4 regions of the Paenirhizobium cremeum genome follow, and region 1 is predicted to be linked to each of the others. Evidence: predicted binding sites of a transcription regulator. Region 1 holds the regulator's gene; each other region holds the start of a gene.
What was found. The regulator LexA, encoded in region 1, represses DNA repair genes until DNA is damaged. The targets are predictions, from matches to a motif close to TGTTCNNNNTGTGTTCNG.
Positions count from the first base shown of each region.

Region 2: a site for LexA is predicted at 1,720-1,737, ahead of dnaE (DNA polymerase III subunit alpha). Genes of this name have one in related genera too.
Region 3: a site for LexA is predicted at 1,774-1,791, ahead of ACLBKR_RS03535 (MazG nucleotide pyrophosphohydrolase domain-containing protein). Genes of this name have one in related genera too.
Region 4: a site for LexA is predicted at 1,566-1,583, ahead of ACLBKR_RS00245 (DNA recombination protein RmuC). Genes of this name have one in related genera too.

Region 1 covers NZ_CP180217.1:1,593,483-1,597,693, reverse strand. The annotation lists gene kdsA (3-deoxy-8-phosphooctulonate synthase) at 130-978, opposite strand; gene ACLBKR_RS08065 (VOC family protein) at 975-1,868, opposite strand; gene lexA (transcriptional repressor LexA) at 2,088-2,798, shown strand; gene ACLBKR_RS08055 (ComEC/Rec2 family competence protein) at 2,779-4,211, opposite strand, start outside.
Region 2 covers NZ_CP180217.1:1,243,046-1,247,256, reverse strand. The annotation lists gene dnaE (DNA polymerase III subunit alpha) at 1-1,480, opposite strand, end outside; gene ACLBKR_RS06175 (ABC transporter ATP-binding protein) at 1,921-2,610, opposite strand; gene ACLBKR_RS06170 (lipoprotein-releasing ABC transporter permease subunit) at 2,622-3,929, opposite strand; gene proS (proline--tRNA ligase) at 3,951-4,211, opposite strand, start outside.
Region 3 covers NZ_CP180217.1:735,149-739,359, reverse strand. The annotation lists gene tldD (metalloprotease TldD) at 1-744, shown strand, start outside; gene ACLBKR_RS03545 (DUF4160 domain-containing protein) at 799-1,038, shown strand; gene ACLBKR_RS03540 (DUF2442 domain-containing protein) at 1,031-1,441, shown strand; gene ACLBKR_RS03535 (MazG nucleotide pyrophosphohydrolase domain-containing protein) at 1,466-1,771, opposite strand; gene ACLBKR_RS03530 (D-alanyl-D-alanine carboxypeptidase) at 1,900-3,303, opposite strand; gene ACLBKR_RS03525 (SDR family NAD(P)-dependent oxidoreductase) at 3,509-4,211, opposite strand, start outside.
Region 4 covers NZ_CP180217.1:46,818-51,028, reverse strand. The annotation lists gene ACLBKR_RS00250 (methyl-accepting chemotaxis protein) at 1-1,365, opposite strand, end outside; gene ACLBKR_RS00245 (DNA recombination protein RmuC) at 1,616-2,845, shown strand; gene ACLBKR_RS00240 (ribokinase) at 2,887-3,786, shown strand; gene ACLBKR_RS00235 (methyl-accepting chemotaxis protein) at 3,984-4,211, shown strand, end outside.

The DNA.
Region 1 (4,211 bases):
GCGTGTGACATCGCGGCCGGCGCGGCATCTGCTAAAGTCGCTTGCCGGACAAAGGCCCGACCGCGATGGAAAACAGAGCGCCGGCCTCGTTCGAAGCCGGCGCATCATTATCAGCCAAACAGGAAAGCGTCAGTTGCTCTTCGCGACCGCATCGAAAGCAAGGAGCTTTTCGAGAAGCCGCGGCATGTCATCCAGCCTCACCATGTTCGGCCCATCGGACGGCGCATTGTCCGGGTCCTCGTGCGTCTCGATGAAAAGTCCGGCGATACCGACGGCAATCGCCGCGCGCGCCAGCGTTTCGACAAAACGCCGGTCGCCACCGGTCGATCCGCCCTGACCGCCCGGCTGCTGTACCGAGTGGGTGGCGTCGAAGACGACGGGAGCCCCGGTTTCCGCCATGATCGGCAGCGCCCGCATATCGGAAACCAGCGTGTTGTAGCCGAAGGAAACGCCACGCTCGCAGAGCAGAACATTAGGATTCCCGCTGGTGGTTATCTTGTTAAGAACATTCTTCATGTCCCAGGGCGCGAGAAACTGGCCCTTCTTGACGTTGATGACGCGGCCGGTCTTTGCCGCAGCGACAAGCAGGTCCGTCTGGCGGCACAGGAAGGCCGGGATCTGCAGCATGTCGACGACCGGAGCGACCTCTGCGCACTGCTCCTCCGTATGAATGTCGGTGATAACGGGGAAGCCGTATTCCTTCTTCAGGTCGGCAAATACATCCAGCGCCTTTTCAAGCCCGATACCACGCTTGCCGGAGAGAGAGGTGCGGTTCGCCTTGTCGAAGGACGACTTGTAGACGAGACCAAGGCCGAGCTTGTCGCAAAGCTCCTTCAGCACGCCGGCGATCATGAAGGCGTGATCGCGGCTTTCCATCTGGCAGGGGCCGGCAATCAAGGCGAAGCGGGCACTGTTGGAAAAAAGCACCCGATTAGCGCCCTCGCCCACGAAGACTTCGGAATTGGTGGAATTGCTCATGCGATATCCTCGAAAACAAAAGAAACGCCCTGCCCCGCAACCGGGGACACGACGAGGCGCGCACCATGGCGAACGAATGCGATGCCCCTATCAGCGAGCAGCCGCTCTGTCACGCCCATATCGCCGACCCTAAAGACGATTGCGGCCATTATCAGACCCCTTTCCCGCAGATTCGGACAGATCCCGTAGTAGCCGCTCAATCCCGAAGGGGTCAGCGCCTCGATGCGTGCATTGGCCGACTGCAGGCCGATGCCGAACGAATGCGCCTCTATTTCGCGTTGGCGGAACACGGTTTCAAGGATGTACTGGAAATCCGAAGGATTCTCCTCGCCCAGGACGATGGCGGCGATGCCGAGCACACCGTTGTCGTGACGCTCCAGACCGCCGCGATCGGCCGGCAAGGCGTTGACGCGCTGACAAGCGAACAGGAAGAAATCCGGCGAGCGGAGATCGGCCGCGAAGGCCAGGCGAAAGCCGGCCATCGTTTCAGCGCCGTCCGACAGCTTCAGCGGCCGTTCGAAATACAGCATGTCACCGGCGGAAAAGCCTTCCTCGCAATATCTTTCGTGGTCTGCCGCGGCATCACCGCTTTTGACGACGATCGCCGAGCCACCCTCCCCGCGGCGGAAACGAAATGCCTGATCGCGCGCGACGAAAACATTGCCTTCCCGGGCAGCGGCCTCGCATTCCTCGCGGCTCGCCACCGCCAGCGGCTCCAGATAGGTGTCGTCCGAGAAAAACACGCAAGCGTTCTCGGTGCCGAACGGATGGCGCGCCTCGGCCGCCACCGTGAAACCCAGGCTATTCAGACGTGCAAGCGCCTCTTCGAGCCCCGCAACCGGCAATACTACATGGTCGAGCGCCCGCAGGCTTTCCTGATGATCGGACATTTCCGGAGCCCCCTCGCTCGCCATTGCATCCAGCGCAGGTTTTAGCGCTTTGCCCTAGATTGGCAAGCCGGCACGACCTCAGAGGGTCCGCCTTGCGTTTGCCTGGAGAAAAATGACGATCATTGATTACTCCTTCACGGAAATTTAGGTACTTGCGGAACACAAATGGAACATATAGTGTCTGTTCTGGATTTGTTTCATACATCGGGGCACCGCAACATGCTGACGCGCAAGCAACAGGAACTGCTTCTCTTCATTCACGAGCGGATGAAGGAATCAGGTGTGCCTCCGTCTTTCGATGAGATGAAGGATGCGCTCGATCTCGCCTCCAAGTCCGGTATTCACCGGCTGATTACCGCACTCGAGGAACGCGGTTTTATTCGCCGCCTGCCCAACCGTGCCCGCGCGCTGGAAGTCATTAAGCTTCCTGAAGCCTATACGCCAAGCCTTCAACCCCGCCGTGGCTTTTCGCCGAGCGTCATCGAGGGCAGCCTTGGAAAGCCGGCGCCGGTGGCCGCCGCCAGACCCGCAGCGGAAAACACCAATTCCGTCAATGTGCCCGTCATGGGCCGCATCGCTGCCGGCGTACCGATCTCGGCGATCCAGAACAACACGCATGACATTACCGTTCCGGCGGAGATGCTCGGTTCCGGCGAGCATTATGCGCTTGAGGTAAAAGGCGATTCGATGATCGAAGCCGGCATTCTTGACGGCGACACGGTCATCATCCGCAATACGTCGACGGCCAGTCCTGGAGACATCGTCGTTGCGCTGGTCGATGACGAGGAGGCGACATTGAAGCGCTTCCGCCGTCGCGGCGCCTCGATTGCCCTCGAAGCCGCCAATCCGGCCTACGAGACACGTATCTTCGGACCCGACCGCGTGAAGGTCCAGGGCAAACTGGTCGGCCTTATTCGTCGTTATCACTGACAGCCGGTCCAGATCCGGAAACCGGGGTCTTTTCCGCTTCGAACTTGGCCGTTGCGTCCAAATGGCTGATCCCGAGTGACGTTCGCACCGCCGGAAATGTGCCGCTGCGCCAATCATAATAGCGATGTTGTGACCAGGGACGCGGCGGTCCGTCAAAAGAAGCATTGATCGTCATTTGCCGACTGATGCGGTCAGCGAGGCGAATTTCCACTGCACCGGTTCGCCTGAGGGTTTCGGCCTCAATCAGGGCCGCTCCCGAGCGACAGGCGGAAAATCCGAGCCGCCGCTCGGAAATCACGAGGTCGGCGATATCGCAGGCCTCGCCGGCAAGAGCACCGTCTTCGACCGTCGCGATGGTCCAGCCGTTTGCAAGCTTTGCCGCACACCATGTCTTCGGCTCGCAGACGAAACGACCGGTTTCGGCGCCGGCCAGCGCTTTGCGCATGCGTTCGGCCACGGCGTCGAGGTCCGCCTGCGCTCGCTGCTTGCGGTCGGGACCGGGAGACTTTTCCGGAGCGGGCGCGGCTATCGCGTTCGGGGCGATGTGCGCCTTAAATTGCCGGGCCGCGCGCCACTGATCGAAGACAAAAGAGGGCGGACGCGGTCGGTTCGTGGCGATTGAAGCCGGCGAACGCAAAAGGCCGACCAGCCGGCCATCCTCCGAGACCAGAAGATCGGCCCGCGGCATCCCGCCGGGCACGGCGACAAGCCCCCATACCGACGCCATCAACAGCAGCGTGCCGATGTGCCGCCAGACACTGCTCAGCAGCGTCAGGAAAAGCAGGCCAGCGGAGGCCACCGGCAGAAACCATCCGGGCGGCTGCGGGAAACCGATGCCCTCTCCCCATCCAGCGACCTCCCTCGCGATCATCAGCACCCAGTCGAGGCCGACACCCATCACCACAAGAAACGGGGCATCCAACCCGAACGGCATCAGCAGCATCGCCACAAGCCCGGCCGGCATGACGATCAGCGAAATCAGGGGCATGGCGGCAAGGTTAGCCTCGAGGCTGTGGGGCGCCAGACGGTGAAAATGGGCTATGGCGAAGACAGCAGTCGACAGACCTCCGATCAGCGAGGTCAGGAGCGTGCCGGCAATCACGCTCCAACTCCATTTCAACGCCGCGGCGCCGGGAAAGGCGAACTCGGGAAACCACCGCTTTGCCGGCTTCTCACGCCATGCCGCGTAACCGGCGATCAGGGCGGCGGTCGCGGCAAAGGACATCTGGAAGCTCGGCCCCATGATCGCCGAGGGCGTCACCGCGACGATCACAACCGCCGCCAGTGCCAGGTTTCTCAGGCTGATCGCGGGACGGTCGAAAAGAACGGCGACAAGCATGATCGCCGTCATGAGGAAGGCGCGAACCGCCGAGACCTGATAGCCGGAGATCAGCAGATAAGCGAATGCGCCGA
Region 2 (4,211 bases), 350 kb from region 1:
GCGTCGGGTTCGCCGGATTGTTGGGCACGAGCTTGCAGATCTTGTCGACCTGACCGTAGGGCATTTCGAGCACGCGGCCGACGTCGCGAAGCGCGGCGCGCGCCTGCAACGAACCGAAGGTAATGATCTGCGCCACCTGCTCGCGCCCGTATTTCCGCTGCACGTAGCGGATCACTTCTTCGCGGCGGTCCTGGCAGAAATCGATATCGAAGTCCGGCATCGAGACGCGTTCGGGATTGAGGAAGCGCTCGAACAGCAGCGAAAAGCGCAGCGGATCGACGTCGGTAATGGTCAGCGCATAGGCAACGAGCGACCCCGCGCCCGAACCACGGCCGGGGCCGACCGGAATGTCATGCTGCTTCGCCCATTTGATGAAGTCCGAAACGATCAGGAAGTAACCCGGAAACTTCATGCGCTCGATGATCGAGAGCTCGAACTCAAGCCGTTCGCGATAATCCTTTTCCTCGAAGCCGGCGGCCATGCCGAGCGCGGACAGGCGGTGTTCGAGGCCTTCGACCGCCTGGCGCCGCAACTCCTCGGCCTCTGCCCTTTCGGCCTCCTCCGCATCGGAGCCGACACCGGCGAAGCGCGGCAGGATGGGCTTGCGCGTATCGAGGATGAACGAGCATCGCCGGGCAATCTCGATCGTATTGTCGAGCGCCTCCGGCAGATCGGCGAACAGTTCGCACATCTCCTTGCGGCTCTTGAGGTAGTGATCCGGCGTCAGGCGGAAACGGCTATCGTCCGACACGATCGCGTTATGGGCAACCGCCATCAGGGCGTCGTGCGCCTCGTAATCGGCCCGGGTCGGAAAGAAGGCCTCGTTCGTTGCCACGAGCGGAAGATCGTGCGCGTAGGCAAGCGACACCATGCGACGCTCGTGACCGCGATCATAGTCGCCATGGCGCTGCAATTCGACATAAAGCCGGTCGCCGAACAGCCGCTTCAGAGTCGAAAGCCGCGCTTCCGCCAATGGCCGATGCCCATCCTTCAAGGCCATATCCACCGGCCCCTTGGCGGCGCCCGTCAGGGCTATCAGGCCGCCGGTCCCAAGCTCGTCCAGCCAGGAGACCGATATATGTACCGCCTGGCTTGAATCCCCGCCGAGATAGGCGCGACTCACAAGATCGACGAGACGTTCCGCGCCTTCGGAGTCGGCCGCAAGCAACACGATGGCCGGATAGCCTGCGCCATGACCGACGCGCTTTTCGCCGTCGGCATCCTCCATGTCGATCGACAACTGGCAGCCGATGATCGGCTGAATGCCGTCCCCGACCGCTTTTTGCGAAAATTCGAGCGCAACGAAGAGATTGTTGGTGTCCGTGATCGCGATGGCGGGCTGGTCATCCGAGACGGCCTTGCCCAGGATCTTCTTGAGCGGCAGAGCGCCTTCGAGCAGGGAATAGGCCGAATGCACCCTCAGGTGGACGAAGCCAGGACCGCCTTTTACGACGCCCGTACCTGCTTCCGCGGCGGCCATATCACCCATCTCTGTCCGATCCTCAACTTACCAAGACTCGGTCCGATTTTCGACCGACCGAGCCGTGAAGTCCAGACCGGTTCGGCGAAGCCTCGGCGATCTCTACAGAAATGGTGCGATGGTCAAAGCGCCATCAGAAACACCGACATGCTGGCGACGAACATAGTAATGGAGGCGAATGCGGCGACATCACGAAGAATTTCAGTCATGGCTCTCTCCTACTCTTTATGTTTTTATTTTGTTCCACATATGTTCACATGTCAACCAAAAAAAAGCTGACGGCCGAATGCAACAGGAACAGAGTTCCGGAAGACGGCCGACGTCATGACGGTCGCTCAGCGACGTAAAGGAAGAGATCTGCGGCCACGCGGGGCCGTGACCGATCGATCAGGCCGGGTCCATGTAAAAAGAGAGAGAGCGAGCCGGCGGCGGGGCCTGCGTCAGGCGCTGTAATCCGCGACCTTTCCGTCGATCAGGGTCACGCAGCGGTCCATCCGAGCCGCCAGTTCATGATTGTGCGTGGCGATCAGGGCGGCGAGCCCCGACTGGCGCACCAGCGCCTCCAGCGCTGAGAAGACGTAGGATGCCGTCTCCGGATCGAGATTGCCGGTGGGCTCGTCGGCCAGCAGGACCAACGGTGCGTTGGCCACCGCGCGGGCAATCGCCACGCGCTGCTGCTCGCCGCCGGATAATTCGGCCGGCCGGTGATCGGCCCTGTGACCGATACGCATGTAATCGAGGAGCTGCGACGCGCGTTCGCGCGCCTCCTGCTTCGAAAGTCCCGCGATCAGTTGCGGCATCATGATATTCTCCAGGGCGGAGAATTCCGGCAGGAGGTGATGGAACTGGTAGACGAAGCCGACCGAATTGCGGCGGATCGCCGTGCGGCGGTCATCGGAGAGCCCCTGGCAGGCAACGCCGCCGATGGTGACCTCGCCCGCATCAGGATGTTCGAGCAGACCCGCCACATGCAGGAGCGTAGACTTGCCGGTTCCAGACGGCGCCACCAGGGCCACGGTCTCGCCGCTACGAAGATTGAAATCCGCCCCTTTCAGGATGCCGAGCAGGGTGTCCCCCTGGCCGTAATGGCGGTCGATGCCGGAAAGCGAAAGAACAGTCTTGGAGGCCATCGGACGTTTCCTTATTCGTAGCGGAGGGCCTGGACCGGATCGAGGCGCGAGGCGCGCCAGGCCGGGAAGATCGTCGCCAGGAAGGAAAGGCTGAGCGCCATGACGACGACGGAAACCGTCTCGCCGACATTCATGTCGGCCGGCAGCTGGCTGAGGAAATAGAGCTCCGGATCGAAGAGGACCGTGCCGGAGACCCAGGAAAAGAACTGCCTGATGGATTCGATATTGAGACAGACGAGCACACCGAGCAGCACGCCGGCAAAAGTACCCGCCGTACCGATGGCGGCTCCCGTCATGAAGAAAATCCGCATCACCGCACTGGACGTCGCCCCCATGGTGCGCAGGATGGCGATGTCGCTGGACTTGTCCTTCACCAGCATGATGAGGCCCGAGATGATGTTGAGCGCGGCGACGAGCACGATCAGCGTCAGGATCATGAACATCACATTGCGCTCCACCTGCAGGGCGGAGAAGAAGGTCTGGTTGCGCTGGCGCCAGTCGGTGATGAAAATCTGGCGACCGGCGGCCTCCTCGATCTTCGGGCGCAGTTCGTCGATGGCATCCGGATCGGACACGAACAGCTCGATCGACTGAACGATGCCTTCGGCATTGAAATAAAGCTGGGATTCCTCGAGCGGCATGTAGATGATCGAGGAGTCGTATTCCGACATGCCGATCTCGAAGACGCCGGAAATCGGATAGGACTTGACCCGTGGGTTGACCCCGAGCGGGGTGACATCGCCTTCCGGGGAGACGAGCGTGATCGTGTCGCCTGCCCCGACGCCGAGTTCCGAGGCCATGCGCGAGCCGATCAGGACGCCCTGCCCGGCAGCGAAACCAACCAGATCGCCCTGGCGGATATTGCCGGAAACCTCGGAAAGCTTGGTCAGGTCGTCCGGCCGGATGCCGCGCACGAGCGCGCCAGTTCCGGCGCCCGCGCGGCCGGAGGCGAGCGTCTGTCCCTCGACCAGCGGCAGAGCCATGGTCACGCCCGGAATGGCGGAAAATTTCTGGGCGAGATCGGCATAATTCTCGAGTGGGCCATCCACAGGCTGCACGATCATGTGACCGTTGATGCCGAGGATGCGGGAGATCAGCTCTGTCCGAAAACCGTTCATCACCGCCATGACGATGATGAGCGTCGCGACGCCGAGCATGATGCCGACAAAAGAGAAGCCGGCGATCACCGAAATGAAGGCCTCCTTCCGGCGGGCGCGCAGGTAGCGCCAGGCAACCATTCGCTCGAAGGCGGAGAACGGCCGGCCGACAGATCCCTGCTCGGCCGCTTCCGTCGCGTTGCCGGCGACTGCACTCTTCATTTGGTCTCCTCGCCCCGGCCGTCAGCCGACCAGTTTGTTGATGGCCGCCTCGACCGTCATCGTCTCGCGCGCACCGGTCTTGCGATCCTTGAGCTCGATTTCGCCATTGGCGACCGAGCGCGGGCCGGCGATCACCTGGGTCGGCACACCGATCAAGTCGGCTGTGGCGAACTTCGTGCCCGCGCGGTCGTCCGTGTCGTCATAGAGCACATCCTTGCCGGCATTGGAAAGCGCCTGGTAGAGCCGCTCGCAGGCCGCGTCGCACTGTTCGTCACCGGCTTT
Region 3 (4,211 bases), 860 kb from region 1:
GTCAATCTCGAGGCGATCGAGGCGCCCGCGGGCACCATGGACGTGGTGCTTGGCGCCGGCTGGCCGGGCGTGATGCTGCACGAGGCCGTCGGCCACGGCCTTGAAGGCGACTTCAACCGCAAGAAGACCTCTGCCTTTGCCGGACTGATGGGCGAAATGGTGGCCGCCCCCGGCGTCACCGTCGTCGACGACGGCACCATCGACGCGCGCCGCGGCTCGATCACCGTCGACGACGAGGGCACGCCTTCCGGCTATAACGTGCTGATCGAGAACGGCCGTCTCGTCGGCTACATGCAGGATCGGCAGAACGCCCGGCTGATGGGCATGAAGGCGACCGGCAACGGCCGCCGGCAGGGCTATGCCCACCAGCCGATGCCGCGCATGACCAATACCTACATGCTTTCCGGCGACAAGACGCCGGAAGAGATCATCTCCTCCGTCAAGAACGGCATCTATGCCGTCTCCTTCGGCGGCGGTCAGGTCGACATCACCTCCGGCAAGTTCGTCTTCGGCTGCACCGAGGCCTATCTGATCGAGAACGGCAAGATCGGCGCGCCGGTCAAGGGCGCCATGCTGATCGGCAACGGGCCGGAAGCGATGAAGCGCATTTCCATGGTCGGCAACGACATGATGCTCGACAAGGGCATCGGCAATTGTGGCAAGGGCGGCCAATGGGTACCGGTCGGCGTCGGCCAGCCGCATCTGAGGATGGACCAGGTGACCGTGGGCGGCACGCGGGCGTGAACGGGAAAGGCGGCAGGAAGACCTCATTGAAAAACCTATCGCGATAGGTTATTTATGGTCACCATCTTCCGCTCGGACGGCTTTCGTTTCGTTATTTTTCAGAACGACCACGAACCGGCACATGTTCATGTGTTCTGCGATGGTGAGATGAAGATCAATCTTGCCGGACCGAATGGCGGGGTCGAACTGATCTGGGCAGATGGCGTAAAGCGCAACGACGTTCGCCGCGCGATGAAGATCGTTACGGAGCAGCAATCCCATTTTCTGAAACGGTGGCAAGAAATTCATGGCTGACCTCACGGACAAGGAAATCGACGACGCGCTGGAACGCGGCCGAGCCTTGCGGGCCACATCGCCTCGTGCACGCAGCGCACGTTATGACCGCGAAAGCGGGCGGATTGTCGTGGACCTGACCAATGATTGCGTGTTCGCCTTCCCCGCGCGACTTGCCCAGGGTCTCGCCGATGCCTGCGAGCAGGAGATTTCCAGGGTCGAGATCCTCGGCGGCGGAACCGCGCTTCACTGGGAAGGATTGGACACGGACCTGGCACTCGACGGCCTGATGGCAGGTCTTTTCGGTACGGCGTCCTTCATGGCGGCCCGGGCGGGGCGAACGGTAAGCCCGGCAAAATCAGCTGCAGCCCGCGCCAACGGCACAAAGGGAGGACGTCCTCCCAAGACGTCACGAAACGGCTGACCCCGCAAGCGTCACCGCACCTCGTCAAACATTCGGCCGGAACCGCCACTTGCGCTCGATTGCATCGTCGAGCGCGATGCCGTGATGGTGGGCGAAGAGCAGGATATGACCGAGGAGATCGGCGGTCTCGTCCTCCAGCAGGCGATACAGTTCCGCCTCGCTCATGCCCTTGGCCCGGCTGCGGCCGCTCAGCCGGTTGGCGACCTGCGCCAGTTCCCCGGCCTCCTCCAGCAGCTTCAGAAGAAACCAGTCGGCATCCCGCTTCATTCCGTGGGCGGCGGCGTAGGTGGCCGATGCCGTCTCGAACTGCGCCATCAGGTCGGGAATCATTTTGTTCTCCATTTGTTCTTGACTTTGTGATGCATTTCCCCGAGATTGTCGAGCAGATCAAACGCAAACGAGCCCCGGAGGGGTCGCCTGTCAAGGAACCGGAAGGGAGAAAGACGCGGCCGGAAGGCTTATCCCCGCGCCGGCATCAACACGCAATCGTAGCGGTTCTTGACCAGCTTTTCGCAGGCGGTGCGGGCCTCGTCCTTGCTTTCGAAACCGGTGAAGCGGGCGCGGTAGAAGGTCGTGCCGTTGCGGGTGACGGCTTCGGTATAGGTGTCGAGCGTCGTCAGGACGCCGCCGACCTTGGTCCTGGCATCGCTCAGCAGGTCCATCGCGGCCTCGGCGCTGGTGGCGGCGGCAATCTGGATCTGCCATTTGCCGAGGGGCTTGGTCTGTGCCTGCGTCTGTCCCTGCCCGGCGGCATTGCCGGAGCCGGCCTTCGACTTCGTCGTCGGGACCATCGAGGCCGAGACGGGCGCCTTCGGCGTTATCATCGGGACATCGCTTGCGAGAGCCGCGCTTGCGACCTCGGTCGATTCGGCATAGGCGCTGCCGTAGCGGCTTGCGGGAACCGGGGTTGCGCCATTGGCCATGCCGATCACGGCAGCGACCGCATCCTGTCCGGCGCGGGGTGCGGGGACCGGAACGGAGGCCTGGCTGTCGAGGCGGGCGACCTCGACCGTCGCCGCCGGTGCGGAGCCGGAACCGCCGGAGCGGCTGGCGAGAAGCTGCGAGCCGCCCGATGCCTTGCGGATATTGGCGGCAATCAGCTTTTCCATCAGGCGGTCGCGGCTTGCAGCGGAGCGGCCGCCCATGACGACGCCGACGACGCGACGGTCGCCGTCGCTGACGGCGCTGACAAGATTATAGCCCGAGGCATTGGTGTAGCCGGTCTTGATGCCGTCCATGCCCTTGTAGCGATACATCAGGTTGTTATGGCCATTGATGGTGCGTCCGCGGAACGCAAAACTCTTCGTGGCAAACAGACCGTATTCCTTCGGAAAGTCGCGCATCAATGCAATGCCGAGGGTGGACATGTCGCGGGCCGTGGTGATCTGGCGATCGTCAGGCAGGCCGGAGGCATTGACGAAAACGGTCTTCGACATGCCGAGCGAGCGGGCCTTGGCCGTCATCATCGCCGCGAAACGCTCTTCGGTGCCGCCGAGCTTTTCCGCCATGGCGGCGGCGGCGTCGTTGGCGGACTGCACGATCATGCCGAGCACCGCTTCCTTGACGGTGATCTCGTCGCCCGGCTTGACGCGCAGCTTGGTCGGTGGGCGCGATGCGGCGTATTTCGAGAAGGGAACCGGGCTGTCCCACGACAATTTGCCGCGCCGGATCGCATCGAACGTCAGATAGATCGTCATCATCTTGGTGAGAGATGCCGGGTGGTTGAGGGCGTCCGGATTTTCCGAGGCGAGGATCTCACCGGTGCGGGCATCGAGCAACAATTGCGCGCTGCCGGCGAGTACAGAGGTCGAAGAGGATGCGATCGCAACGAAAAAAGTTAACGCGATCAACAGCTTGTTCATGAACCCTCCGAGGCGGCTTGATTTTACAGAATACCGGGCAACCGGCGAAGCACTTCGTGTTGCGCGAAGCGAGGCCTGACTAAAGCAGAATTGAGGCGACAATTGTGCAGTGCGGCCACGTTATCACCAAAGTTAACCAAAAGTTTCATGTTGTGAGTTAACAGGCCGTAAATGGTCCGAGGCTGGATTGTGCAATGGCTAAGGATCAGGCCGCCAGAAAACCGCCATCGGCGGCAAGCACATGGCCGACCACGTAGGACGCTTCTGCCGAGGCGAGCCAGACGACGGCTTCGGCGAGTTCCTCCGGTTGCCCCATGCGCCTCAGCGGCAGACCGGCCGCGACCGCCGCCACATCGCCGACGCCGGCCGCCAGCATCATGTCCGTGACCACCCGCCCCGGCGCGACCGCATTGATGCGGATGCCGCGGGCGGCATTCTCTATTGCGGCGCTGCGCATCATGGCGATCACCGCCGCCTTGGACGCATTATAGAGAGCGAAGCCGGGATTGGGGTTGCGGATGCCGCTGACCGAGGCATTGACGACGATCGCGCCGCCGCCGGTCTTCAGCATGGCGGGAATCTGGTGACGCAGGCAATGAAAGACTCCGCGCACATTGGTGTCGAAGACGTCCGCATAGGTCGCATCGCTCTGCTCTTCGACCGGCGCACGGCGCTCCTGAAAGCCGGCATTGTTGAAGGCGACGTCCAGCCGACCGAAGCGTGAGACCGTATCGGCCACCATCTTTCCGACTTCCGACTCGCTCCTTATGTCCGTCCTGACGAAGCGGGCTTCGGCGCCGAGATCCCGGCAGGCGGCGGCGACCGCTTCGCCCTCCGTTTCGCGCCGCGCGGCGATGACCACGGCGGCGGCCCCTTCCCGCGCCATCTGCAAGGCCGTCGCCCTTCCG
Region 4 (4,211 bases), 1.5 Mb from region 1:
CTTCTGGGTAATCGTATCCATCCCGCCGATGGCGGTATTGACCTCGTGAAGACCGCTCGACTGATCAGCGGCAGCGGAAGCTATGCCAGCCACGATCCCGTTGATCTCGTCGATCCGGCCGATGATCTTGTCCAGAGCCTCGCCGGCATTGTTGACGAGCCCGACACCGGTCTGAACCTGGGAGGAGCTTTGCGAGATCAGGCCCTTGATCTCCTTAGCAGCGCTTGCGCAACGCTGCGCGAGTTCGCGAACCTCCTGCGCGACGACGGCAAAGCCACGTCCAGCCTCACCGGCGCGGGCGGCCTCGACGCCGGCATTCAACGCCAAGAGGTTGGTCTGGAAGGCAATCTCGTCGATCACGCCGATGATCTTGGAGATTTCGTCGGAGGATTTCTCGATCGCCCCCATGGCGCTTACGGCATTCATCACGACATCGCCGGAAGCCCGCGCCTCATTGAGCGTGAGACCTACGACCTTTGCCGCCTTCTGAGCGCCCTCGGCGCTCAGCGTGACGTTCTGGGTCAGTTCATGCAATGCGGCGGTGCTTTCCTCGAGACCTGCGGCCTGCTGTTCGGTTCGCTGGGCGAGATCGTCGGACGCATCCGAAATCGCGGCGGTGGAGCGGAGAATTTCTTCGGCGGCGCTGCGCACCGTCTCTATGGTCGAGCGCAGTTTCTCTACCGACGCATTGTAGTCGGATGCCATGCCGACAAAATTCGGTGGCTGCTCACTGGAAAGCTTGGCCTCCAGGTCACCGTTCGCGAGCTTGGTCAGCACATCGCTCAGGGAGGCGAGGGCAACCGCCTGCTCCTGTTCGGTCCGAATGCGCGCCTCGTCGGCGGCCTTCCGCTCCGATGCCAGAATGTCGAGATAGACGGTGATGGAATAGTCCATGTCCAGAAGTGCTGCCTTGACCAGGACACCCACTTCCTCGGCAAGTGTCTGAGCTTCCTTTCGGGCAAAGCGCGTTGGCCAGCGTTCGCGGATTACGGCGTGGATCAATTGCTCGACGAGCACGGCATATCCGCCGATGTACCAACGCGGCTCCAGGCCGATACGGGCATGGGCCTTGCCGACGGCCACGACGCCTTCGACGTAACGTTCGTCGTATTGGGCATTGGCGACGACGTTCCAATGCCCCTCCTGCCTCTTCTTTGCACCCTGGATATGGTCTTCACTGCGGAAGAATGCGGCGGTTTCCGGCGTGCTGCGAACCTTTTTGTAGAAGATATCAAGCGCCGGACCGATGTTTTTCGTGATGGACGGCACCAGTTTGCGCAGGGTATTCTTTGCCTTTTCATCGAGACCAAGAAAGCTCAGGCGCGCCGCCAGCGCGTCTTTTTCGTCCACCTGTTTCATTATCATCCCCAGCTCGAAAAGGACTTGGATATGAGGCGTCGTGCACCTATCCAATTAGAATTTTATGAAATACCTTAATGGTAAACATTGTATTGCCCTAATATTTGAATTTTAGCATTTATTGCAATTCTTGCGTTCCGCCACTCTAGCGAGAACCCGAACCGAACGGCGGTTACGGCTACTGCTCCGGCCGCTCCTCCACAGTTTGTTCCCCATTTGATCTATCATCAATTCGGGAATCTGTTAGGATCGGGCAATGAACCAGATCGATACCTCGTTCCTCAATCCGTATCTCATCCACCTCACTCCGGCCATCGCGGTCATCTGCACGACCGCGATGCTGGCGCTGGTCGGCCTCGCATTGATGATCTTCCTGATACGGCGATCCAGCCGACTGCAGGCCGAGCGCCAACTGGAAGCCGACAGGCGCGAGGCGGCGGCCGAGGCAAGACTTTCCGAATTGCTGAAGGCACAAGCGGAAATGCAGGGACGGCTCGCCGCGATGTCGGAGGTTTTCGGCAACCGGCAAGCAGAACTGAACCAGGCAATCAGCCAGCGGCTTGACGGCATGACGCACCGGATCGGCGCGACGATCACCGAGCAAACCAAATCGACCCATGAAAATCTGCGCCACCTGCAGGAACGGCTTGCGGTCATCGACGCTGCCCAGAACAACATCCAGTCGCTCGCCAAGGACGTGGTCGGGCTGCAGGCCATCCTGTCAAACAAGCAGACACGCGGAGCCTTTGGACAATCCCGCATGGAGACGATCGTCGCCGACGGTCTGCCGATGGGCGCTTACAGTTTCCAGCCCACCTTGTCGAACGGCTATCGTCCCGATTGCACGATCCGCATGCCGAACGATGCCCCACCTCTTGTGGTCGATGCAAAGTTTCCGCTTGAGGCCTGGAACGCGATCCGCGAGGCAGAAACACCCGAATTGAAGAAAACGGCGGGGCAGCAGTTCCGTCGGGATATCGAAGTGCATATCCGCGACATTGCCGAGAAGTATCTCGTGGCCGGTGAGACCCAGGATATGGCTCTTCTGTTCGTGCCCTCGGAATCGATCTTCGCCGAAATACACGAGAACTTCGAGGCCGTGGTTCAAAAGGCCCACAGGCAACGGGTGGTCATCGTTTCCCCTTCGCTGCTCATGCTTTCGATCCAGGTGATCCAGGCCGTTCTGAAAGACCAGCGGATGCGGGAACAGGCACATCTCATCCAGGGCGAGGTCATCCATCTGATGGAAGATCTCGCCCGCCTGGACGAGCGGACAAGGAAGCTGCAGGCGCATTTCCTTGCGGCGCAGCGGGATGTCGACATGATCCTGACATCGGCGGACAAACTCAACAAGCGCGGCACTCGTATCGAAGCGATGGAGTTCGAGACTGCCGGCGGCGGGAACGTCGACGACAACGATCAAGCCGGCAAAGCGGTCGAAAGCCGCACGGGCTTCCTCAAGCTCAGGGTTGTTGACGAGGACTGAGCACTTCGTCCAAAAGGAGCGGAACGGAGGACGACAGTTCGATGATTACAGTATTCGGTTCCATCAACATGGATCTCATCGCCACGAGCCCCAGGCTTCCCAAGCCGGGAGAGACGGTCGGCGGAACCGGCTTCTCGACAGCGGCCGGCGGCAAAGGGGCCAATCAGGCTCTTGCGGCCCGACGCGCGGGGTCGACGGTGCGTATGGTCGGCGCCGTCGGCAGCGATCAGTTCGCCGAACCTGCCCTCCGCCTGCTCGATGAAGCCGGCGCGGATCTTTCGGCTGTAAAGCATGTGACGGAGCCGACGGGCACGGCGTTGATTATTGTCGGTGCCGACGGTGAAAACATGATCGTGGTCGTTCCCGGTGCCAACGGCACCGTCACAGCGGCCGACGCGCATAGAACGGTCGACAGCATGCAGGCTGGCGACATCCTGATGCTGCAAATAGAAGTCCCCGCTTCCGCCGTCGAAGAGGCCCTGATCGCCGCAAATCGGCGAAAGGTCACCACGATCATCAACATCGCGCCGCTGACTGCGGAAGCCGCCAGGCTTGGGCGCATGGCCGATATTGTGGTTGCCAACGAAACGGAGTTCGAGCGGCTTGCCGCCCGGGATGACATGAGCGCGGACGAGCGCGAGAAGGTCCTGCTGCAGTTGCATTCCGAAACAGGCCAGACGCTGATCGTCACGCTCGGTGCCGACGGCGTCATCGCGGCGCGAGACGGCAGGCTTTATCGCACGAAGGGGCTCGACATCACCCCGGTCGATACCGTCGGCGCCGGAGACACTTTCTGCGGTTACATCGCCGCCAGCCTCGACCAGGGGCTCGATTTCGAGCTTGCCCTGCGCCGCGCCGCAGTCGCGGGTTCACTCGCCTGTCTGAAGCCGGGAGCACAACCTTCGATCCCGGTGACCGAGGACGTCGCAAGGCACCTTTAAACCTCGAAGACGAAAAGACGCCAGCATCGCGGTTTACAAGAAAAACCATCCGTCCTTCAACGACCGTTAAACATTGGCGCATAGCTTCTCGGCAGATGAAGTGCGTTCCGGCATGACGCTAGACGCACACGTGCACCATGATGGCGCCGGAAATCCCCTGCTGTTCCGAGAACCCCCGGTCTCCCTTCGAGGTCCAAATGTTCAATTTCATCTCGCGCTCCATTGCTGCGAAACTTCTTATTGTTACCGGCGCCGCCATCGCCACGGTGCTTTTCCTTTCGAACTTCATCCTTATTTCCGAAACCCGAAGCCGCGTGTCCGGCCTGACGATGGATCAGGCGAATTCGGAAGCGAAGGCAATCGCCAACGGTGTTGCGAGCGACATCGGCGAGTTGGCAAGCGCCGCCCGGACCATGTCCGGCATC